One region of the Rathayibacter sp. YIM 133350 genome, then DNA from elsewhere that is predicted to be linked to it. Evidence: predicted binding sites of a transcription regulator. Region 1 holds the regulator's gene; each other region holds the start of a gene.

Region 1 (7,512 bases):
AGGATGACTCGGTCTGGCTGCTCATCCGTTCCTTCTCGCGCGGCAGCACGTGGCTCTATCGGCTGGCCTCGCCCGTGCTGCGCGCGGTGCAGAAGCGCTACACCCGGCGCTACCTGCGCGCCCTGCATCCCGTCGCCGCCGCCTCGGCGTAGCTTTCCGATGCCCAGCGCCCTTCCCCTCGCTGATCCCGCACCGGCTGACGGATCGCTGCCCGCCTCGTCGATCGACGGCGCGGGCGAGCGCAGCTTCGGGGTCTACCTGCACGTGCCCTTCTGCCGGGTGCGGTGCGGCTACTGCGACTTCAACACCTACACGGGCACCGAGCTGCGCGGAGTGCGCCAGGCGGACTACGCGGAGCAGGCCGCCCTCGAGGTGGGCCAGGCGCGGCGCATCCTCGACGCCTCCGGTCTTCCTGCCCGCCCGGCGTCCACGGTGTTCTTCGGAGGCGGAACGCCCACCCTGCTTCCCGCCGCCGACCTCGTGCGCATGCTCGACGCCGTCGGCGAGCACCTCGGGCTCGCCGACGGGGCCGAGATCACGACCGAGGCCAACCCCGACTCCGTCGACGCCGCCTACCTGCGCACCCTCGCCGGCGCAGGATTCACGCGGGTCTCCTTCGGCATGCAGTCGGCTGTGTCGCACGTGCTGGCTGCGCTCGAGCGCACCCACGACCCCGAGCGCATCCCGCTCGTGGTGGAGTGGGCCCGCGATGCCGGTCTCGACGTGAGCCTCGACCTCATCTACGGCACTCCCGGCGAGAGTCTCGGGGATTGGGAACGCAGCCTCGAGCATGCGCTCGCACAGCAGCCCGACCACCTCAGCGCCTACTCGCTCATCGTCGAGGACGGCACGAAGCTCGCGCGCCAGATCCGGCGTGGCGAGCTCGTGCAGCCCGATGAGGACCTGCAGGCCGACATGTACGAGCTGGCGGATGCTCTGCTCGCCGACGCTGGCTACGACTGGTACGAGGTGAGCAACTTCGCCCGCTCGGACGAGCACCGCTCCCGGCACAACCTCGCGTACTGGCGTGGCGGGGACTGGTGGGGCGTCGGCCCCGGAGCGCACAGCCACGTCGGCGGAGTGCGCTGGTGGAACGTGAAGCATCCCGCGGCGTACGCCGACCGGGTGCTCGCCGGCGTATCGCCCGGGGCGGGCAGGGAGACCCTCGACCCGGCGACGCGGGAGACCGAACGGGTGCTGCTCTCGGTGCGCATCCGCGAGGGGATCGCGATCGACTCGCTGGAGGCAACCGCCCGCGAGGGCGTCGCCGGACTTCTCGCCGACGGGCTCATCGACGCGAAAGCCGCCCTGTCTGGATCAGTGCGACTGACCCTGACAGGGCGGCTGCTGGCGGATGCCGTGGTGCGGCGTCTGCTGCCCGAGGGCTAGCTGACGAACTTGATCGCGAGCGGGTAGGTGTAGGGCTGGCCCTGGTTCGCCTTCATCGCGGCGATGATGCCGAGCACGATCGAGAGCACCCACGCGGCGAGCAGGATGAACAGCCCGACGACGACCAGCGAGAGGACCCAGCCGACCACGTAGGCGATGACGAGCGTGATCTGGAAGTTCAGCGCCGTCGCGGTGTGCAGGCGGATGAAGGGCCCGCGATCCCTCAGCACGAGGTAGCCGATGAGGGCGGGCAGGAACCCGAACAGGATGCCGCCGATGTGGATCAGCGTCGCCCAGAGCTTCTCATCCGCGGGGCTCAGCGGCGTGGCCCGCTGATACGGGTCTCCGGGCGGAGGGGGAGGAGGTGTTGCGCCAGACATTGTTACTCCTTGTCAAACGTGCCGGACGGGACGGAGATGGTGCAGTGCAGTGCCACCCTACTGTCCGGCTGTCTTCGGCGATGGTGTGTGACGCGGCGTGTGACGCCGGATCACTTGACCAGGCGAACGGCGAACGGATAGCGGTAGCTGCCACCCGCGTTCACACGCACGCCGGCGATGATCGAGAAGACCACGTCGATGATCACGAGTGCCCAGCCGACGAGGGCGAAGAGGAACGAGACGACGAACCAGGCGCCGACGGGAAGCGTCCAGAAGAGCGCGGCAAACAGGATGGCGGAGAGGATGGCCCAGATGATGATGGCTCCCACCATGGTGATCTGGAAGTTCAGCGCCTCCTTGGACTCCTGGCGGGTGTGCGCGCCGCGCTTTCCGTAGACGAGGTAGATCACGAGTGCGGGCACGATCGCGAGCAGGGCGAACCAGCCCACGAAGAACGCCAGGATGGAGATGGCGCCGCCGAAGTGCGCCCATGCCGCCCACTGCTTGTCCTCGCTCGGAGTGAGATCGGCGGGCGGGGTGGCGGTCGGCGTCGTGCCATAGGCCGGCGGCTGCGGAGCGTGCGGCTGCGGTGCTTGCGGCTGACCGCCGTAGCCACCCGCGGCCGGTGCAGCCGGGGGAACGGGCGCGGCTGGCGCTGCCGGGGGCGGCGGCGGGGACGCGGGCTGGCCGCCGCCGGCGGCCGGGTCAGGCGGCAGGGGGGTGTTCGGGTCGCTCACGGCGGGCCCCTTTCGTTGAGAATGAGCCGTCTGCTGCGGCGCGCACGGGCGTCGTCGCCGACGCAGGTGAGATCACGGTAGCGCGTCGAATCACCGGCGGGCAATCATTTCCGGGCAGCGAGTGGCGTTAGAATTGGCACTCGGAAACAGCGAGTGCTAACGGCGGGAGGGTGCGGCCATGGTGTCGGAACGCAGTCTGTCCGTGTTGCGCGCGATCGTGCACGACTACGTCGCCTCGCGCGAGCCCGTCGGTTCCAAGGCGATCGTCGAGCGGCACGCGTTCGGCGTCTCGGCCGCGACCATCCGCAACGACATGGCGCAGCTCGAGGAGGAGGAGCTCATCACGGCTCCGCACACCTCGTCGGGGCGCATTCCGACCGACAAGGGGTACCGCCTCTTCGTCGACGGGCTCGCCGACGTGCGCCCGTTGACGCCGGCCCAGCGTCACGCCATCGAGACGTTCCTCGGTTCCTCGGGCGACCTCGACGACGTGCTGGCCCGATCGGTGCGGCTGCTCTCGCAACTCACCCACCAGGTCGCTCTCGTCCAGTATCCCAGCCTCGGGTCGGCGCGCATCCGTCACATCGAACTCGTACGCCTGAGCGAGACCCGCCTGCTCTCGGTGCTCATCACCGACAACGGCCGGGTCGAGCAGCGACTGGTCGACCTCGACGGCTGGGTCGACGAGGCCGCGCTCACCTCGTTGCGCACCCGGCTGAACGAGTCCCTCGTCTCGCTCTCGATGACGGATGCCGCCGAGCGGCTCGCCGGCATCCGCGACGAGGTGCCCCTGCCGGAGCGCCCCCTGGCCGACGCCGTCACCGCCACGCTCGCCGAGCAGGTGCTCGCCCACCGGCAGGACCGGCTCGTGATGGCCGGCGCCGCCAACCTCGTGCGCACCGAGAGCGACTTCACCGGAAGCATCTTCCCGGTGCTCGAGGCCATCGAAGAGCAGGTGGTGCTGCTGAGGCTGTTCGGCGAGATGGCCTCGGAGCAGCACGGCGTCTCGGTGAGCATCGGGCGCGAGAACGCCGCCTTCGGGCTGGGGGAGACCTCCGTGCTCACGAGCGGCTACTCCGCCGCGCGGGGCGACATCGGTCGGCTCGGCCTGCTCGGTCCGACCCGCATGGACTATTCGAACAACATGGCGGCGGTTCGCGCCGTCGCCCGCTACCTCTCGAAACTGCTCACGGAGAGTTGACGAGACCACGGAAGACCCCTCACGCGCACATCCGGTGAGGGCGGAAAGGAAGCCGCGTGGCTGACCACTACGAAGTCCTCGGCGTGTCGCGAGACGCATCGATCGACGAGATCAAGAAGGCGTACCGCAAGCTGGCGCGCGAGCTGCACCCCGACGTGAACCCGGGAGCGGAGGCGAGCGAGCGCTTCAAGCTCGTCACCCACGCCTACGACGTGCTGAGCGATCCCCGCCAGCGCCAGCAGTACGACCTCGGCGGCCAGGACTCGCCGTTCGGCGGCGCAGGCGGGGCCGACTTCGGCGGCTTCGGCGACATCTTCGAGACCTTCTTCGGGGGCGGAGACGGCTCGGGTCGGCGGGGACCGCGCTCCCGCCGTGAGCGCGGTCAGGACGCCCTGCTGCGCGTGGAGGTCGACCTCGACGAGATCATCTTCGGAACGCACCGCGACATCGAGGTCGACACCGCGGTGCTGTGCGAGACCTGCCACGGCTCGTGCTGTGCGCCGGGGACCGCGCCGGTCACGTGCGACATCTGCCACGGCACCGGCTCCATCCAGCGCTCGGTGCGCTCGCTGCTCGGCAACGTCATGACCTCGAGCCCCTGCGGCACCTGCCGCGGGTACGGCACGGTCATCGCGACGCCGTGCGTCACCTGCCAGGGCCAGGGTCGCGTGCGGGCACGTCGAACCGTGCCGGTCGACATCCCCGCCGGCGTCGACACCGGCGTTCGGCTGCAGATGCCGGGCAGCGGCGAGGCCGGTCCTGCTGGCGGACCCAACGGCGACCTCTACCTCGAGATCAAGGTGCGCCACCACGACGTCTTCAGCCGAAACGGCGACGACCTGCTCTGCACGCTCGAGGTGCCGATGACGGATGCGATCCTCGGCACCACCGCGACCGTGCACGCGCTCGACGGCGACGTCGAGATCGAGCTGCGCCCCGGAACCCAGAGCTCCGAGATCATCACCGTGCGCGATCGCGGCGTGACCAAGCTGCGCGGGTCGGGCCGCGGCGACCTGAAGATCGGCGTGCAGGTGGTCACGCCGATGAAGCTGAACGGTCGTGAGCGCGAGCTCATCCAGCAGTTCGCCAAGAGCCACAAGGCCGGCAAGCCCGAGCTCTCGCACTTCCAGCAGGGACTGTTCGCCAAGCTGCGCGATCGCTTCCTCGGCTAGGTTCGCCCCTATGAGCTCCCTCTACCTTCGCGAGGACCTCGAGGTCGACGACGTCGGGGCCGCGGTCAGCATCCTCGGCGCCGAGGCCCGTCATGCGGTGACCGTCGGTCGTACGCGGGTCGGCGAGACGATTTCCATCGGCAACGGCCGTGGGCTCGTGGTGACCGGGGAGGTCACCGCGGCCGCGCCCGGCGAGCTCACGATTGCCCCGCGCGTCGTCGAGACGGTGGAGGCTCCGCGGCCACGAGTCGTGCTCGCCCAGGCTCTGGCCAAGGGCGATCGCGACGAACTCGCCGTGCAGGCGGCCACCGAGCTGGGCGTCGATGCGGTCATCCCCTGGGCGGCCCGGCGGTCGGTCTCCCGTTGGGAGGGACCGAAGGTGCAGAAGGGCCGCGAACGCTGGGCGCTCATCTCCCGCGAGGCGGCCAAGCAGTCCATCCGGCCGTGGCTTCCCTCGGTGGGCGACCTCGCGACGACGAAGGATCTCGCCCGGCTCGCGGCGACGGCCCGGGTGCTCGTGCTCGAGCCGACCGCATCCGAGGCCCTCACCGAGCTCTCGAGCGATGACGACGAACGTGACATCGTTCTCGTGGTGGGCCCGGAGGGCGGCATCGCCCCCGAGGAACTGGACGCACTGAGGGATGCGGGCGCGTCGCTGCTGCGCCTGGGCACGTCGGTGCTGCGCACCTCGACGGCAGGCCCCGCCGCGATCGCGGTGCTGAACGGCATCCTCGGCCGCTGGTGAGCCGGCACGAGCCCGCACTTTGTGCGGGTCCCCTCGCATCGACCCCGCACTTTCTGTGGGTGGAGGGCCGCTCCCACCCGCAAAATCTGCGGGTTCGACGAGGTGGTGGAGCGGGATGCGCATCCGGCGCTCGCGCCGGCCCCTCACACACCGAGCCCGCACTTTGTGCGGGTCTCCTGGCATCGAACCCGCACCTTTTGTGGGTGGAGGGCCGCTCGCACCCGCAAAATCTGCGGGTTCGAGCCTGCGCCGACGGATGATCGCTCGACCGGCCGAAGCGTCGCGGGCTCGCATTAAGATGGAGGGATGGCAGAGCCCAGCGTCTTCACCCGCATCATCGCGCGGGAAATCCCCGCGACCGTCGTTGCGGAGACCGATCGCGTGATCGCCTTCGACGACATCGCCCCGCAGGCGCCCGTTCATGTCGTGATCGCGCCCAAGACCGAGCAGTACAGCAACGTCGTCGAACTGGCCGCGGCCGACCCGCAACTCCTGGCCGAGATCGTCGACACCGCCCGCTCCATCGCCGAGCAGCGCGGGAACGGCCAGTTCCGCCTCATCTTCAACACGGGCGAGGATGCCGGCCAGACCGTGTTCCACGTGCACGCCCACCTGCTGGCCGGCGGCCTCGAGGAGGGCACCCTTGGCGAGCACTGACAACCAGCCGGCCGAGGCGCGGCTGCACATCGACGGCATCGCGATGGTGCGGTTGCTCGGTCCTCAAGACCGACTGCTCGGCACCATCGAGAAGCAGTACCCCGACGTCGACCTGCTCGTCCGCGGCAACGAGATCACCCTCACCGGCCCGGTCGACCAGGTCGAGGCGGTGCGCCGCCTCATCGAGGAGCTGCAGGCGATGGTGCGCAACGGCCAGGACCTCGGGCCCGTCGAGGTGACCACCTCGGCGCGGATGCTCGATGCCGACGCGAGCGCGAGCCCTTCGGAAGTTCTCGGCCAGGCCATCCTCAGCACGCGCGGGCGCAGCATCCGTCCGAAGACGCTCGGTCAGAAGGAGTACGTCGACGCGATCGACGAGAACACCATCGTGTTCGGCATCGGCCCGGCCGGAACGGGAAAGACCTACCTCGCCATGGCCAAGGCCGTGCAGGCGCTGCAGCGCAAGGAGGTCACCCGCATCATCCTCACGCGTCCCGCGGTGGAGGCGGGGGAGCGGCTCGGCTTCCTTCCGGGAACGCTCACCGACAAGATCGACCCCTACCTGCGCCCGCTCTACGACGCCCTCAACGAGATGATGGATCCCGAGCTCGTGCCCAAGCTGCTCGCGGCCGGCACCGTCGAGGTCGCCCCGCTCGCCTACATGCGCGGCCGCACCCTCAACGACTCCTTCGTCGTGCTCGACGAGGCGCAGAACACCACGCCCGAGCAGATGAAGATGTTCCTGACCCGCCTCGGATTCGGCTCGAAGATGGTCGTCACGGGCGACATCACCCAGGTCGACCTTCCCGCCGGCGCCTCGGGCCTGCGACTCGTGACGCGCGTGCTCAACGACATCGACGACATCCACTTCTCGCGGCTGACGAGTGACGACGTCGTGCGCCACTCGCTCGTCGGTCGCATCGTGGATGCCTACAGCGAGTACGACGAGAAGCGGCAGGCACAGCGCTTCGAGCGCGAACAGGCCAGCGAGTTCGCCAATCGCGCCGAGCGTCGCGCGGCGGCGCCCCGAGACCACCTGCCCCGACGCAGCAACCGATAGGACCTCATGAGCATCGAGATCAACAACGAGTCGGCGATCGAGGTCGACGAACCCGCGTTGCAGCGCCTCGCGGTGTACGCGCTCGACGTCATGCACGTCAACGCCGACGCCGACCTCGCCATCGTGCTCGTCGACGAGGGCGCCATGGAGCAGCTGCACGTGCAGTGGATG
Region 2 (7,512 bases), on a different contig from region 1:
CAGCACGCCGTCCTTGAGCACGGCGATGCGGTCGCCCATGGTGAGCGCCTCGGTCTGGTCGTGGGTCACGTAGACCGTGGTGACGCCGAGACGACGCTGCAGCGACGCGATCTGGGTGCGGGTCTGCACGCGCAGCTTCGCGTCGAGGTTCGACAGCGGCTCATCCATGAGGAACACCTGGGGCTGACGCACGATGGCGCGGCCCATGGCGACGCGCTGACGCTGGCCACCCGAGAGGGCCTTCGGCTTGCGGCTGAGGTAGGGCTCGAGGTCGAGCAGCTTGGCCGCCTCCAGAACGCGGGCCGCACGCTCGTCCTTGCCGACGCCGGCGATCTTGAGCGCGAAGCCCATGTTCTCGGCGACGGTCATGTGCGGGTACAGCGCGTAGTTCTGGAAGACCATGGCGATGTCACGGTCCTTCGGGGGAACGTCGGTGACGTTGCGGTCGCCGATGAAGATGTTGCCCTCGTTGACCTCTTCGAGTCCGGCGAGCATCCGCAGCGACGTGGACTTGCCACATCCGGAGGGGCCGACCAGAACGAGGAATTCGCCGTCAGCGACCTGCAGGTCCAGCTGATCGACAGCGGGGCGGGTGCCGCCCGGGTAAAGGCGCGTTGCCTTATCGAAAGTGACGGATGCCATTGTGTTCTCCTTCACCGGCAGGTACGTGCCGGACGATCCGTAGTGAATGGATGTGGTGGTCGCCATCGATCGACGGTGACCGAGTGTCAGTATTGCATGCCGACAGCGCATCGACGAATCCTCAGGTACGGCCCGCGCAGCGCGCACGGATCATGCGTAGAAACGCCGTCCAGGCAGCGTTTGGTCATTTCACAGACACCCGGCCTACTATCTTGACTGCGTTTGCTCGTGCACCTGCACGTGCACGAGGCGCTATCCCTTACGTGCGAGCGAGGATCGATGACCCACGGGAATGAACCCCGTCCCAGCAAGAACCAACGGCGCGAAGCGGCCCGTGAGAAGGCCCGCCAGCTGCGTGAGGAACAGAAGAAGAAGGAGCGGCGCAACAGGGTGCTGTTGCAGTCCGGCATCGCCGTCGTGGTGCTGGCGATCGTGGCCATCGTCGTGCTCGTCATCGTGCAGTCGGTGAAGCCGGCCGGGCCGGGGCCGAAGAACATGGCCAGCGACGGCATCCTCATCGGCGAGGGCCTGAAGGCCGTGCAGACGCCGGCGATCGCGGCGGGAAGCACCCCCACGCCCTCTGTACCGGATGAGACGGGCAACGTCGCCAACATCCGTATGTACGTCGACTACCTGTGCCCCTACTGCAACCAGTTCGAGAGCACGAACTCGGCTCAGATGGAGCAGTGGCTGAACGACGGAGCCGCGACGGTCGAGATCCACCCGATCAACCTGCTCGAGGGCCGTTCGCTCGGCACGAAGTACTCGTTACGCGCAGCGAACGCGGCGGCGTGTGTGGCGAACTACTCGCCCAACGACTTCTGGGCCTTCAACACGGCGATGTACGCCAACCAGCCGCAGGAGAACACGGCCGGCCCGTCCGACCAAGAGATGATCAAGGTCATCAAGGATGCCGGAGTCGGCTCGATGAGCAAGATCGAGTCGTGTGTGAAGGGCAAGGACTTCAACGCCTGGGTGAATGCCGCGACCGACCGGGCGGTGAACGAACCGCTGCCGAACTCCGATGTGAAGGAGTTCAAGGGAACCCCGACCGTCATCGTCAACGGCAAGTCGTACTCCGGCTCGCTGACCGACCCCAAGGAGTTCAGCTCGTTCGTGCTGCAGGCCGCGGGCGAGACGTACTCGACGTCGACCCCCACCCCCACGCCGACACCGGCGGGCTGATCACTCGGGCTAGGATTGCAGACCGAGGCTTCGGCCTTCGCCGGCTTGGCGCAATTGGTAGCGCAACGCTCTTGTAAAGCGTAGGTTGCGGGTTCGAGTCCCGCAGCCGGCCCTGCGGGCGACGCCCGTGCAGACCACGCAGAACGGCCCGGTTCCTTACGAGAAACCGGGCCGTTTGCGTCTGCAGGCACCCCGTCCCGGGCTGCGTCGACGTCGGCGCGCGCGACCGCCCAACAACCATCCCGCAAAAACGGTGGGTGCCCCGGCGCCGATCCCGCAGAAATGGTGGGTCCGGGGGAGGTGAGACCCGCAATTACTGCGTTCTCGGCGCGAGCCGAGTCGACTCCGCAGAAGTGGTGGGTCCGCCGAGTCGAGCCCGCAGAAACGGTGGTTGGCTCGCGTCCATCCCGCAGAAACGGTGGGTGCTGGCAGCGTGACACCCGCAATTACTGCGTTCTCGTCGAGGAGAGGTGGTGGCTCGCGCACATCCTGCTGTCGGGATGCGGGCGGGATGGGCTCCGTAGAAGCGCGAACGGCTAGTCGAGTCCGCAGGATTGGTGGGTGCCCCCCAACCGAGCCCGCAGAAATGGAGGGTGCGGGCGGCCTGACACCCGCAGTTACTGCGTGTTCGGTGGAACCGGACCCGCAACTACTGCGTGTTCGGGGGATGGGGCCCGCAGCGAGCGCGCGCTCAGCTCTCCGGCGTGAAGTTCAGCGCGATCGAGTTCATGCAGTAGCGGTCGCCGGTGGGCGTTCCGAAGCCGTCGGGGAACACGTGCCCGAGGTGGGAGCCGCAGTTCGCGCAGCGCACCTCCGTGCGCACCATGCCGAGCGAGTCGTCCTCGATGAGCTGCACGGCCTCGGGGCGTACCGACTCGTAGAAGCTCGGCCAGCCGCATCCGGAGTCGAACTTGGTGCCGCTCTTGAACAGCTCCGCTCCGCAGGCGCCGCAGGTGTAGATGCCCGCTCGCTCCTCGTCCAGCAGCTCGCCCGTCCAGGGACGCTCGGTCGCGGCCTCGCGCAGCACGGCGAACCTGTCGCTGCCGAGCTCCTGGCGCCACTGGTCGTCGCTCTTCGAAACCTCGTAGTCCATGACATCTCCTCCGTATGAATCCTACGGGCCGCATCGGCGGCCCCTCTCGTACCGAACCGCCGAGCGGCCTTCGATGTTCCTCGCGGGCCGCTGCCTAGGATGAGGCGACGAGGGAGGGGCATGGGACTGAGCGCGCGAGACGAGGCCATTCTGGAATTCGAACGCACCTGGTGGGCCCATGCCGGGGCGAAGGAGCAGGCGATCCGCACGGAGTTCGGCCTGTCGGCGGCCCGGTACTATCAGTTGCTGGGCGCGCTGATCGATTCTCCGATCGCGCTCGCCCACGATCCGATGCTCATCAAGCGACTGCAGCGGATGCGCGACGCACGTGCAGCGGCGCGCTCGCGGCGCTCGCTCTGAGCCCGACCAGACCGGACGAGTATGGCCACCTCCACTCCCAAAGACCGCTTCGATGAGTTCCCCAACGATCTCGAACGTGTCGGAGCACACCGCGCGCCCCGGCGGCGCGGGCGCGGCTGGGTGGTCCTCGGGTGGGCGGCGCTGGCCACGGTCGTGCTCATCGTCATCGGCGCCGTCGGCATCCTCTGGCTCAACAACGGGCTCGACATCGAGACCCCCCTCACCACGTCTTCGGCGACGCCGACGGCATCCGGGGCGCCTGCTGCAGCGCCGACGACGGATCCGAGCGTGAGCGTGACCGTGCTCAACGGCACCACGACCGAGGGGCTGGCCGGCACCGTCGCCGACATCCTGCGCGGACAGGGCTGGAACGTGGGCGCGACCTCGAACGCCGACTCGAGCGACATCGCCAAGACCCGGGTCTACTACGCCGACGCGGGGCTCGAGGGCGCCGCCCGCGGTGCAGCGGCCGCCCTGCCCGGCGCAGACGTCGCGCTCTCACAGGACTTCGCCCAGACGGGCGCGCAGCTCGTCGTCGTCATCGGAACCGACTACTCGCCCCCGGCGGCCTGATCCGCCTCAGAACGACGGAAATCGCACCGGAAACGCACGGACGCGTCCGTTTGTGTCGAATCGTTGCCATTCCGCGATAAAAACCCGCCTTCGGGCTCTTGTCGTTCGACACAGCTTCAGTAGTATCTGGGATTGGTCGATCATTTGGCCGTGTGATAACGCTCCTGTCGGGGCTGCAGCACCCGGCACGATGGGCGCAGTTCACTGCGACAGGCCCGGTACAGGCATTTGGGCAGGTGCTGCGAGTTTCACAGCAATGGGAGCAACGTATGGCGAACGGAACCGTCAAGTGGTTCAACGCTGAAAAGGGCTACGGGTTCATCACGGTCGACGGTGGGGGACAGGACGTCTTCGTCCACTACTCCGCCATCGACATGGCAGGGTACAAGGTTCTCGAAGAAGGCCAGCAGGTGGTCTTCGAGGTCGGTACCGGGAACAAGGGTCCGCAGGCCGAGTCGGTACGACTCGCCTGATCAGTGACTATCGCTGACGCCGTCCGCACACCGCGGGCGGCGTTGGTGTTTGTGGCGGGAGGTCGCATGCCACGGTTCGCCGCAGCGGGGATGCTCGTAGCGCTCGGGGTGCTCCTCGCCGGGTGCACGGGCGGGGCTCCCTCGGTCACCGCGACACCTCCTCCGAGCGGGTCCGCGTACGTCTCCGACTATTCGCCACCGGCGGCGACCCAGCTGGCACCCCTGCGCGGCACCACGGTTCCCGCCGGAAGCCTCGCGCATCCCTCGCTCGCCGCCAAGATCGACAACCATGTCGGAGCCCGTCCGCAGGTGGGCCTCGAGCGCACCGACATCGTCTTCGAGGAGCTCGTCGAAGGCGGACTCACCCGCTACGTCGCACTCTGGCACTCCGACATCCCCGACCTCATCGGCCCGGTGCGCTCCATCCGGCCCATGGACCCCGACATCATCACGCCCTTCGGCGGCATCGTGGCGTACTCCGGCGGCCAGGAGCAGTTCGTGGCCATGATGCAGGCCACCCCGGTGCTGAACGTGGTGTTCGATTACGACGACACCGGCCTGTTCTACCGCGACGACGTGCACGATTCGCCGCACGACGTCATCCTGCACGCCAAGGATGCCGTCGACCGGCACTCCGACCTCGCCCCGCCTGCCCAGCAGTTCGCGTACTCGACGGATGCCGCCACGTCGACCGCGGCGCAGGACGGCGCGGCGACCGCGTCGATCAACGCCGTCTTCTCCGACGAGCGCTTTCCGAGCTTCTCCTGGGACGACGAGCACGACTACTGGCTCCGGTCGCAGGAGGGCGCGCCCGACGTCGACTCGAACGGCGATCAGCTGCACGCCGTCAACGTCGTCACCCTGCGCGTGGGCATCGACTGGCGCTACGGCGAAGTGCCGAAGACGGTCATGGTCGGCGGGGGAGAGGCGTGGTTCTCCACGGGCGGCAAGACCCTGCACGGCACCTGGTCGAAGGCCGACCAGGCCGCCGGCATCCGCCTTGCTGACGAGAACGGCACGACCGTACGGCTGGCGCCGGGCAACACCTGGATCGAACTCGTGCCGACCGACGGCGGAAGCGTGGCCTTCGGCTGAGAGCCTCCCTGCACCGGCTTGCACTCGCATGCTCCGAGTGCCAGAATCGGATTAGCACTCGTCTGAATCGAGTGCTAACAAACGCATCTTTGAAACGTCCGGGAAGGGACGAGAATCACACATGGCAAAGATCATTGCTTTCAACGAGGAGGCCCGTCGTGGCCTTGAGCGCGGTCTGAACACGCTCGCCGACGCCGTCAAGGTGACCCTTGGCCCGCGCGGTCGCAACGTTGTGCTCGAGAAGAAGTGGGGCGCCCCCACCATCACGAACGATGGCGTCTCCATCGCCAAGGAGATCGAACTCGACGACCCGTACGAGAAGATCGGCGCAGAGCTGGTCAAGGAGGTCGCCAAGAAGACGGACGACGTCGCCGGTGACGGCACCACGACCTCGGTCGTGCTCGCCCAGGCGCTGGTTCGCGAGGGCCTGCGCAACGTCGCAGCCGGTGCAGACCCGATCAGCCTGAAGAAGGGCATCGAGAAGGCCGTCGCCGCCGTCGAGGCCGAGCTCATCGCCAACGCGAAGGAGATCGAGACCAAGGAGGAGATCGCCGCCACCGCTTCGATCTCCGCCGCCGACGAGCAGATCGGCGCCATCATCGCCGAGGCCATCGACAAGGTGGGCAAGGAGGGCGTCGTCACCGTCGAGGAGTCGAACACCTTCGGCACCGAGCTCGAGCTCACCGAGGGCATGCGCTTCGACAAGGGCTACCTGTCGGCGTACTTCGTGACCGACCAGGAGCGCCAGGAGGCGGTCTTCGAAGACCCCTACATCCTCATCGTGAACTCCAAGGTCTCGAACATCAAGGACCTGCTCCCCATCGTCGACAAGGTCATCCAGACCGGCAAGCAGCTGCTCATCATCGCCGAGGACGTCGAGGGCGAGGCCCTGGCCACCCTCATCGTCAACAAGGTGCGTGGCATCTTCAAGTCGGTCGCCGTCAAGGCCCCCGGCTTCGGCGACCGCCGCAAGGCGCAGCTGCAGGACATCGCCATCCTCACCGGTGGCCAGGTCATCAGCGAGGAGCTCGGCCTCAAGCTCGAGAACGTCACCATCGACCTGCTCGGACAGGCTCGCAAGGTCGTCATCACCAAGGATGAGACCACGATCGTCGAAGGCGCCGGCGAGCCCGACGCCATCGCCGGCCGCGTCGCGCAGATCCGTGCGGAGATCGAGAACACCGACTCCGACTACGACCGCGAGAAGCTGCAGGAGCGTCTCGCGAAGCTGGCCGGCGGCGTTGCCGTCATCAAGGCCGGCGCCGCGACCGAGGTCGAGCTCAAGGAGCGCAAGCACCGCATCGAGGACGCCGTTCGCAACGCGAAGGCCGCCGTCGAGGAGGGCATCGTCGCCGGTGGTGGCGTCGCCCTGATCCAGGCCGGCAAGATCGCCTTCGACAAGCTGCAGCTCACGGGCGACGAGTCGACCGGTGCGAACATCGTCAAGGTCGCCATCGAGGCTCCGCTCAAGCAGATCGCCCTCAACGCCGGCCTCGAGCCGGGCGTCGTGGCCGACCGCGTGAAGGGCCTGCCCGTCGGACACGGCCTCAACGCCGCGACCGGCGAGTACGTCGACATGCTCGCTGCCGGCATCAACGACCCGGTGAAGGTCACCCGCTCGGCTCTGCTCAACGCAGCGTCGATCGCCGGCCTGTTCCTCACCACCGAGGCCGTCGTCGCCGACAAGCCCGAGAAGAACGCCGCTCCGGTCGGCGACCCGACCGGCGGCATGGACTTCTAAGTCCGCTTCGACAGGCTCAGCGACCCGGTTGAGCTCAGCGACCGGTTGAGCTCAGCGACCGGCTGAACACGACAGAGGGCGTCTCCCGCAGGGGAGGCGCCCTTTGCGTTGTCTCGGCGTCTGCCCTGACACGCGGGTGCTCGGCGTCGCCGCCGCGATCAGAGCGCGACGAAGACCAGCAGCCCGATCAGCGCGAGTTGCCCGAGGGCTCGGGGGATGAGCGGAACCGCGATGCGGCCGAAGCGCTCGGGATGGGCCGCCGCGTAGGCATTGGCGGGGAAGACGGCGACGAGGAAGAGGCACAGCGCGATCGCCGCGGGCGTCCGGAGCACGGGCACCAGGAGTCCCAC
Region 3 (7,512 bases), on a different contig from region 1:
TGGCCTCGTGAGCAAAGAACGCGTGAGCCTGTTGATCCTCGGCGCGGGCGGCGACCTGACCAAGCGGCTGCTCGTGCCCGGTCTGGCGAGCCTGCTGAGCGTGCACGACTACGACGTGCAACTTCTCGGGTCTGGGCTCGACGAGCGCAGCCAGGAGCAATGGAAGAGCCTGGTTCACGACTCCTTCAGCGGAGAGGGCTCGGGCCCGGCGCGCGACCGGGTGCTCGAGGGCACCCGATACATCACCGCGGACGCGACGGACCCCGACGACCTGAAGAAGCTGTTCGAAGCGTGCGACGGCACTCCGGTCGTCTACTTCGCGCTGCCCCCAGCTGTCACGGCCAAGGTCTGCGAGACGATGGCCCATGTGCAGCTGCCGAAAGGCATCCGGCTCGCCCTCGAGAAGCCCTTCGGTGTCGATCTCGAGAGCGCTCGCCGGCTGAACGGCCTGCTGAAGAACCTCGTGCCCGAGACCCAGATCTTCCGCATCGATCACTTCCTCGGCATGACCACCGTGCTCAACATGCTCGGCCTGCGATTCTCGAACAAGCTGCTCGAAGGCGTGTGGAACCGCGACTCCATCGACCGCGTCGACATCCGCTACGACGAGACGCTGGGACTCGAGGGCCGCGGCGGGTACTACGACCACTCGGGCGCCCTCGTCGACATGATCCAGAGCCACCTACTCGAGGTGCTCGCCTTCTTCGCCCTCGAGCGGCCGGACCGCGTCGACGAGGCGGAGCTTCGCGACCGCGTGGTGGAGGTGCTGCGCGAGACCTCCGTCTGGCAGGGGGATCCGGTCGCATCCAGTCACCGAGCGCGGTACACGGCAGGCACGGTGGGGGACCGATCGATGCCCTCGTACGTCGACGAGGCGGGCGTTGACCCCGCGCTGAACACCGAGACCCTCGCCGAGGTCACGCTCGCGGTCGATACGCCGCGCTGGAAGGGCGTTCCCTTCACCCTGCGATCGGGCAAGGCCCTCGCGAGCAAGCGCACGCAGGTGGTGGCGACCTTCAAGGAAACGCATACGCCCGAGGGGATCGAGGGTGTCGAGCAACCGGATGTGGTGGTGCTCGAGCTGCGCAGCGGCGCGGTCGAGCTTCATCTCACCATGAACGGCGGCGGCGACCCGTTCCGCCTGGAGCGGGCGACCCTCACCGCGACGCAGGAACCCGGCCAGCTGCTTCCCTACGGCGAGGTGCTCAAGGGCATCCTCGACGGGGACCCGACGCTCTCGGTGCGGGGTGACGTGGCCGAGGAGTGCTGGCGCATCGTCGAGCCGGTGCTCGCCGCATGGAAGGCGGGCACGGTTGTGCTCGAGGACTACCCGGCCGGATCCCAGGGACCCGAGGGCTGGCCGCTCTGAGGGCTGGCCGCTCTGAGGGACGGCGCCGCCAGGCGACCGCCGCGGTGTTCGACGCTGCCTCAGCCGACCCCCGTCGAAACCGGCCCAACTTGGAGCGGACCGGTGGTGCGTCCATAGCGCTTTCATAACGGGGCAGCGCACAATGCCGGTGGAAAGGCGAGCACCCATGACCGACCATCCGATCGACCAGCATCCGATCAACCAGCATCCGATCAACCCGACACCGACCACCCCGCCTGCGTCGGCCGGGCAGCCGAGAGCCCGCTCCTCGTGGCTACCGGTGTGGCTCACGCTCGGCGGCGTCGCAGTGGCCCTGCTGTGCTTCGCCAGCGGCTTCGGCGCCGCGACGACGCTCTTCGCCGTCGGCCACGTCGTTCACCAGGTCGAGAACAGGGACGCCCACTTCCGCGGCCCCGACGGCGATCAGGTGCCCGGCCGAGACCTCCCTGGTCACCTCCGCGACAAGAACGCGCCCGAGACGCGCCGGGCACCGAACTCCTGACCAGCGGTTCAATCCTTGTGGAAAAACCTGCGGAGATCTCTTAGCACTCAGCTCCCGAGAGTGCTAATCTGTCGTTGAGTCCATCACGCTCAACTTTCAACACAGAGGAGATGATCATGGCCAACACCTTCGACCCGTTCCGCGAGTTCGATCGCGTCGCATCCGCCCTTCTCGACACGCGCAGGGGCCCGCGCATGATGCCGATGGATCTCTATCGCGACGGCGACCACTACGTGCTCTCTGCCGACCTGCCGGGTGTGGATCCCGGTTCGGTCGACATCGACGTGGACGGCCAGTTGCTCACCATCCGTGCCGAGCGCACGCTGAGCAATGCCGAGAACGTCAAGTGGATCACCCGCGAGCGAGAGGCCGGCAGCTTCTTGCGCCAGCTCAGCCTGGGCCAGGGGCTCGACACCGAGCACATCTCGGCGAGCTACTCGAACGGCGTGCTGAGCGTCACCATTCCGGTGAGCGAGAAGGCGAAGCCGCGCAAGATCGAGGTCACCCAGCAGCAGACGCCCGCGGATTCCTCGCACACGCTGACGATCTGAGCAGCGAGCAACAGCGCCCGACCGGTCGACGCCGGTCGGGCGCTTCGCTGTCTACGGCGTCATTCCTCGATGGCGGCCAGGGCTGGCGCGAGCTCGTCGCACAACTCCCGCGCGAGGAACCCCAGCGGCGCGATGCGGTGCGCGAGCCAATCACCGGCTGACGCGTGCACCTGGCTCGCCCACACGGCCGCCTCAGCCGCATCCACGCCGCGCGCCGCGAAACCGGCGATCGCTCCCGCGAGCACATCGCCACTGCCCGAAGTGCCGAGCCCGGGACCGCCGTTCCGGATGCGCCAGACGCGGCCGTCGGGCGCTGCGACGCACGCCTGCGAGCTCACGACTGCGTTGAAGTTCCCGGCGACCTCCGCGACGTCGGAGTCCAGGTTCTCGATCTCGCGGCCCAGCAGCCGAGCGGTCTCATCGAGGTTGGGGTTGAGCAGCAGAACGCCATGTCGCGGACCGCGCCGTCGCTTGCCGATCACCCCGAGCGCGAAGGCATCGAGAACGAGCGGGGTCTCGGCCGCGAGCTCTGCCGAGACCTCCTTCAGAAGCCGTTCGGTCTGGGCGAAGTCCATCAACCCGGGCCCCAGGAGTACGGCGCTCGCGGTGCGCACCTCCTGGCGCACCTCGCTCGAGAGCCGGCCACGGCCATCCAGTTCGAACACGCCCGCCTCGGGGACGGCCGCAGCGACCGTACTCGCGCTCGCCGGGGGAACCACGACACTCAGGCGGCCGGCGCCGACGCGCAGCGCCGCGAGTCCCGAGAGCATCACCGCACCAGGAGCGACGGCCGAACCGCCGATCACGACCACGCGGCCGCGGCTGTTCTTCGAGGAGCCCGGGTCGGGCAGCGACCACCCGCTCAGCAGGGCATCCGTCACCTCGACGGCCGGGCGGGGCTCAACGCGGTGCGACATGCTCATCTCCTGAATGGGCCGTCACGGCGGCCCCCTCCTGCTGCAGGTGCTGGACGGTGCTGAATTCGACGAGGCGCCATCCGGCCGGCTCGCGCACGAGATGCGTGATCGACGCGTTGGTGACCGTGTTCTGGCCGGCGAACTCGAGAAGCTGCTTCTCATCGAGGCCCAGCAAGACATAGAGCGCGAGCATGACGACGGCATCGTGGGCAACGAGCAGGGCGGAGTTGGCGCTCACCGCGTCGACGGAGGCGAAGAACGAGCGCAACCGCAGCACCACATCGGCCCACGACTCGCCGCCGGGCGGTCGGTGGTAGAACTTGCCGAGGTGGCGACGCCGTGCCATCTCCTCGGGATGCCGCTCCTGCACACCCTTGCTCGTCAGCAGGTCGAGAATGCCGAGCTCACGATCGCGCAGGCGTTCGTCCACGAGCACAGGAGCACTCGCCTCGCCCATTGCGATCTCGAGCGTCTGTCTGGCTCGTAGGTAGGGCGAGCACCAGAAGGCTCCGATCTGGTGCCGATGCGTGTCCAACCACTCGCCGAGTGCGGCCGCCTGCTCCTCCCCGGCGGGGGAGAGCGGCACGTCCGCATCGCGGATGTCGAGCTCGATCACGCTGGCGCCTTCGGCGTTCGCGCGGCTGGCGGCCACGTTGCCGACGCTTTCGCCGTGCCGCGTGAGCCAGAGCTGTGTCAGTGCCATGGCCTCAGGCTAGGACTTCCGGGTCGGCGGCCGAACGGGGTTGCGCCCGTGCCGCCCGTGGTGCAGGCCGAGGCCGAAAGAGGCGGGGGCGCGTACTCTCGGTAGCGTGGGAGAAGCGGCGCTCGATGAGCTGAGCTCCGAGCTGCGGGCCGACTGCAGCCGCTGCTTCGCCCTGTGCTGCATCGCCCTGCGATTCGCGGCATCGGCCGACTTCGCCATCGACAAGGAGGCCGGCACTCCGTGCCCGCACCTCGCGGAGGACGACAGCTGCAGCATCCACACCGGCCTGCGCGGGCGTGGGTTTCGCGGCTGCACCGTCTATGACTGCCTGGGCGCGGGCCAGAAGGTCTCGCAGCAGACGTTCGGCGGAATCTCCTGGCGACGACCGGAGGTCTCGGGCACCGAGATGTTCGCGGTGTTCGACGTGATGCGGCAGTTGCACGAGCTTCTGCTCCACCTCTCCCAGGCGCTGATGCTGCAGGCGGCCGTCGAGGTGCACGAGCGGCTCTCGTGGGCCCTCGCGGAGACGCAGCGGGTGAGCGACGGCTCACCGGAAGACCTGCTCGCATTCGACCTGAAGGAGCACTGGGCCGGCGTGGATGAGCTGCTGCGCGCCGCCAGCGCAGCCACTCGCGCGGAGGCTCTCGCTGGACGACGACCGCATCCGCGCGCCGGCCGCGGCGCCGACCTGGTGGGTGCACGGCTGCGCGGAGCCGACCTCGTCGGCGCCGACCTTCGGGGCGCGTACCTCATTGCGGCCGATCTTCGGGGCTCGGATGCCGCCTTCGCCGACCTGATCGGCGCCGACCTGCGCGATACCGACCTGCGCGGCGCCGATCTCTCCCGTGCGCTGTTCCTCAGTCCTCCGCAGGTCGCTGCTGCCATCGGGGACGCCACGACACGGCTGCCGGCCGGAATTCCGCGACCCGCCTCGTGGGGGTGAGCAGCGCCGCCCCGCGAGATGCGATTCTGTGCCGGCGACGACGGCGCTCTACGCTCGGAGCATGAGCATCCACCCCGAGCCCGCGCGCTCGGACCGGGTGATCGGCGCCGCCACCCAGGTGGGCACCGAGGTCAGCATCAACTTCGGGTCCTCGCTCGCGGGGCTCACCGTGCCCGTGGTGGGAGCATTCCTCGTCGTCGCCGTGCGCCAGCTCGTCATGGTTCTCGTCGTGCTGCCGTTCTACCGACCCCACCGCTCCGAGCTGACGTGGCGTGCGCTCTGGCCGGCGATCGCCCTCGGCGTCGTGCTGGCCGTGATGAACCTGTCCTTCTACGAGTCGGTGCACCTGTTGGGGCTGGGCGTTGCCGCGACCATCGAGTTCCTCGGACCGCTCGCCCTCGCGCTGGCCATGTCGCGCCGGCTCCTGGATGCCGTGTGCGCGCTCGCCGCGGCCCTCGGCGTCTTCCTGCTCACGGGCTTCGACGGCACGACGAACCTGTGGGGCGTGCTGCTCGCGCTGACGGCCGCCGCAGCGTGGGCCGCGTACATCGTGCTCACCCGCCAGGTCGCGCTGAAGCTGCCCGGCCTGCACGGGCTGACGGTCGCGAGTGTCGTGAGCCTCGTCCTGCTGCTGCCGCCCACCCTGGTGACGCTGCAGTGGAGCGCCCTGGACACCCGCATCCTGCTCCTGCTGCTCAGCATCGGAGTGCTCTCCTCGGCGCTTCCCTACAGCCTCGACACCTTCATCCTGCGCCGCATCACACCGCGCCTCTACGCCATCATCACGAGCTTCGGCCCCGTCGTCGCGGCCGTGTTCGGATGGCTCGTGCTCGGCGAGCAGTTCAGCACGATCGAGGTGATCGCCATCGCCGTCGTGTGCGTCTCGGCCGGGACGGCGATCGCCACCCAGCGCGAGCGCGCCAAGACAGACCTCGAACTCACGGCGGAGACCATTCCCTGACCGCCCGAGGATGCCGCCCTGAGCCTCGCCCGACCATCGTCAGGGCAGCTTCACGACCGGCAGATCGTCCTTCCAGGTCAGCGCGACGGCGTTCATGCCCCGGTAGATGACGTTCTCGTCCCACGAGTGGAAGAAGAGGCGGTCGCCATCGTCGGTGTGCAGCACCTCCTGGCCACCGGGACCGTAGTAGCGGCCGTCGCTCGACTCCGTCGACAGCAACGGCCCGGGCTGCTTCTCGTACGGGCCTGATAAGGCGGGTGCCGAGGCGACGCCGATGGCGTAGGCATCCGTCGCGTAGTCGTTGGCCGAGTACAGCACGATGTACCGGTCGCCGTGCTTGAGCATCGTCGGCGCCTCGACGAGATTGCCCTCCCACTGCTCGGTCTGTGTGAACAACCTGGTCGAGGCTCCGGCGAGCGAGAGCCGATCCGCGGCGAGCGGAGCGATCTCGATCCAGGTGTCGAGGTTGCAGCAGTTGCCGTCGTTCTTCCACAGCAGGTACGCCGTGCCGTCATCGTCGACGAAGGTGCTCGGGTCGATCGCACCACCCTGGTCCAGCGGGCACAGCAGCGGCGCATCCCCCACCGGCGTGAAAGGACCGGCTGCCGTCGGGCTCGTCGCCGTGCCGATGCACTGCTTCTGCGACGCCCGGTCTTCGGCGACCACGAACATCACGAAGCCCCCGTTCGGGAGTTCTGAGACGTCGGGCGCCCACGTGCGGCCCGCGACGGCCCACGACGGCAGGGTCGGCAAAGCGTCCTGGTCCGAGAGGTCCCAGTGCTCGAGGTCGGTCGATGTCGCCAGTTGCACATTGATCGAGGGCGAGTTCGTCGCGTAGGCCACGTAGCCGTCGCTCGTCGAGATGAGGTCCGGGTCAGCGAAGGACGCATCGATCACGAAGGTCGAGGCTGGCGTCTGCGACGTCGACCCGGCGCCCGAGCACCCGGAGAGCGCCAGGAGCGCGGTGACCGCGACCGCGCCGACGATGCCTCTTGTCGGCGTGCGCAGCAGACACACGCGCTCAGCCCTTCACCGCGGAGCCCGCAACGGATTCGACGATCTGCCGCTGCGCGAATCCGAAGAGGACGAGCACCGGCACCGAGGCGATCACCGCCCCCGCCATCACGATCGCGAAGTGCGTGGAGTACGCGCCCTGCAGTTGGGAGAGGCCGGGCTGCAGCGTGAGGTTCTCGGGCGAGAGCAGCACGTAGACCGGCCAGAGGAAGTCGTTCCAGTTGTTCAGGAACGACAGCACGGCGAGCGTGGCCAGCGCCGGCCGGGCCAGTGGCAGCACCACCTGCAGGAAGATGCGCAGTTCACCGGCGCCGTCGATGCGGGCGGCCTCCTCGATCTCCACGGGCAGCCCCACGAAGAACTGCCGCAGGAAGAAGATGCCGAACGCCCCCGCCGCCCCGGGAATGGTGATGGCCCAGATGGTGTCGAGCCAGCCGAGGTTCTGCACGATGAGGTAGTTCGGGATGAGGAAGACCACCGGCGGTACGAGCAGGGTCGCGACGATGGCCCCGAAGACGAACTTCTTGCCGGCGAAGTCGAGCCGGGCGAGGG

What was found. The regulator HrcA, encoded in region 1, represses chaperone genes, less so after heat shock. The targets are predictions, from matches to a motif close to TTNGCACTCGNNNNNNNCGAGTGCNAA.
Positions count from the first base shown of each region.
Region 2: the regulator HrcA is predicted to act here: its motif matches at 5,473-5,499, upstream of groL (chaperonin GroEL).
Region 3: the regulator HrcA is predicted to act here: its motif matches at 1,912-1,938, upstream of WDJ51_RS10790 (Hsp20/alpha crystallin family protein).

Region 1 is NZ_JBBELO010000003.1:46,294-53,805, forward strand. It holds gene WDJ51_RS00275 (DUF1990 family protein) at 1-152, shown strand, start outside; gene hemW (radical SAM family heme chaperone HemW) at 160-1,389, shown strand; gene WDJ51_RS00285 (DUF4870 domain-containing protein) at 1,386-1,769, opposite strand; gene WDJ51_RS00290 (DUF4870 domain-containing protein) at 1,880-2,506, opposite strand; gene hrcA (heat-inducible transcriptional repressor HrcA) at 2,685-3,707, shown strand; gene dnaJ (molecular chaperone DnaJ) at 3,764-4,879, shown strand; gene WDJ51_RS00305 (16S rRNA (uracil(1498)-N(3))-methyltransferase) at 4,890-5,624, shown strand; gene WDJ51_RS00310 (HIT domain-containing protein) at 5,931-6,281, shown strand; gene WDJ51_RS00315 (PhoH family protein) at 6,325-7,341, shown strand; gene ybeY (rRNA maturation RNase YbeY) at 7,348-7,512, shown strand, end outside.
Region 2 is NZ_JBBELO010000015.1:52,027-59,538, forward strand. It holds gene WDJ51_RS03575 (ABC transporter ATP-binding protein) at 1-642, opposite strand, end outside; gene WDJ51_RS03580 (DsbA family protein) at 922-1,827, shown strand; tRNA gene WDJ51_RS03585 (tRNA-Thr) at 1,867-1,939, shown strand; gene msrB (peptide-methionine (R)-S-oxide reductase MsrB) at 2,519-2,920, opposite strand; gene WDJ51_RS03595 (DUF3263 domain-containing protein) at 3,020-3,280, shown strand; gene WDJ51_RS03600 (LytR C-terminal domain-containing protein) at 3,302-3,853, shown strand; gene WDJ51_RS03605 (cold-shock protein) at 4,123-4,326, shown strand; gene WDJ51_RS03610 (DUF3048 domain-containing protein) at 4,393-5,421, shown strand; gene groL (chaperonin GroEL) at 5,543-7,162, shown strand; gene WDJ51_RS03620 (DoxX family protein) at 7,321-7,512, opposite strand, start outside.
Region 3 is NZ_JBBELO010000033.1:54,424-61,935, forward strand. It holds gene WDJ51_RS10780 (glucose-6-phosphate dehydrogenase) at 8-1,369, shown strand; gene WDJ51_RS10785 (hypothetical protein) at 1,536-1,871, shown strand; gene WDJ51_RS10790 (Hsp20/alpha crystallin family protein) at 1,988-2,422, shown strand; gene WDJ51_RS10795 (NAD(P)H-hydrate dehydratase) at 2,482-3,339, opposite strand; gene WDJ51_RS10800 (histidine phosphatase family protein) at 3,323-4,042, opposite strand; gene WDJ51_RS10805 (pentapeptide repeat-containing protein) at 4,149-4,985, shown strand; gene WDJ51_RS10810 (EamA family transporter) at 5,047-5,946, shown strand; gene WDJ51_RS10815 (glycoside hydrolase family 43 protein) at 5,986-6,963, opposite strand; gene WDJ51_RS10820 (carbohydrate ABC transporter permease) at 6,968-7,512, opposite strand, start outside.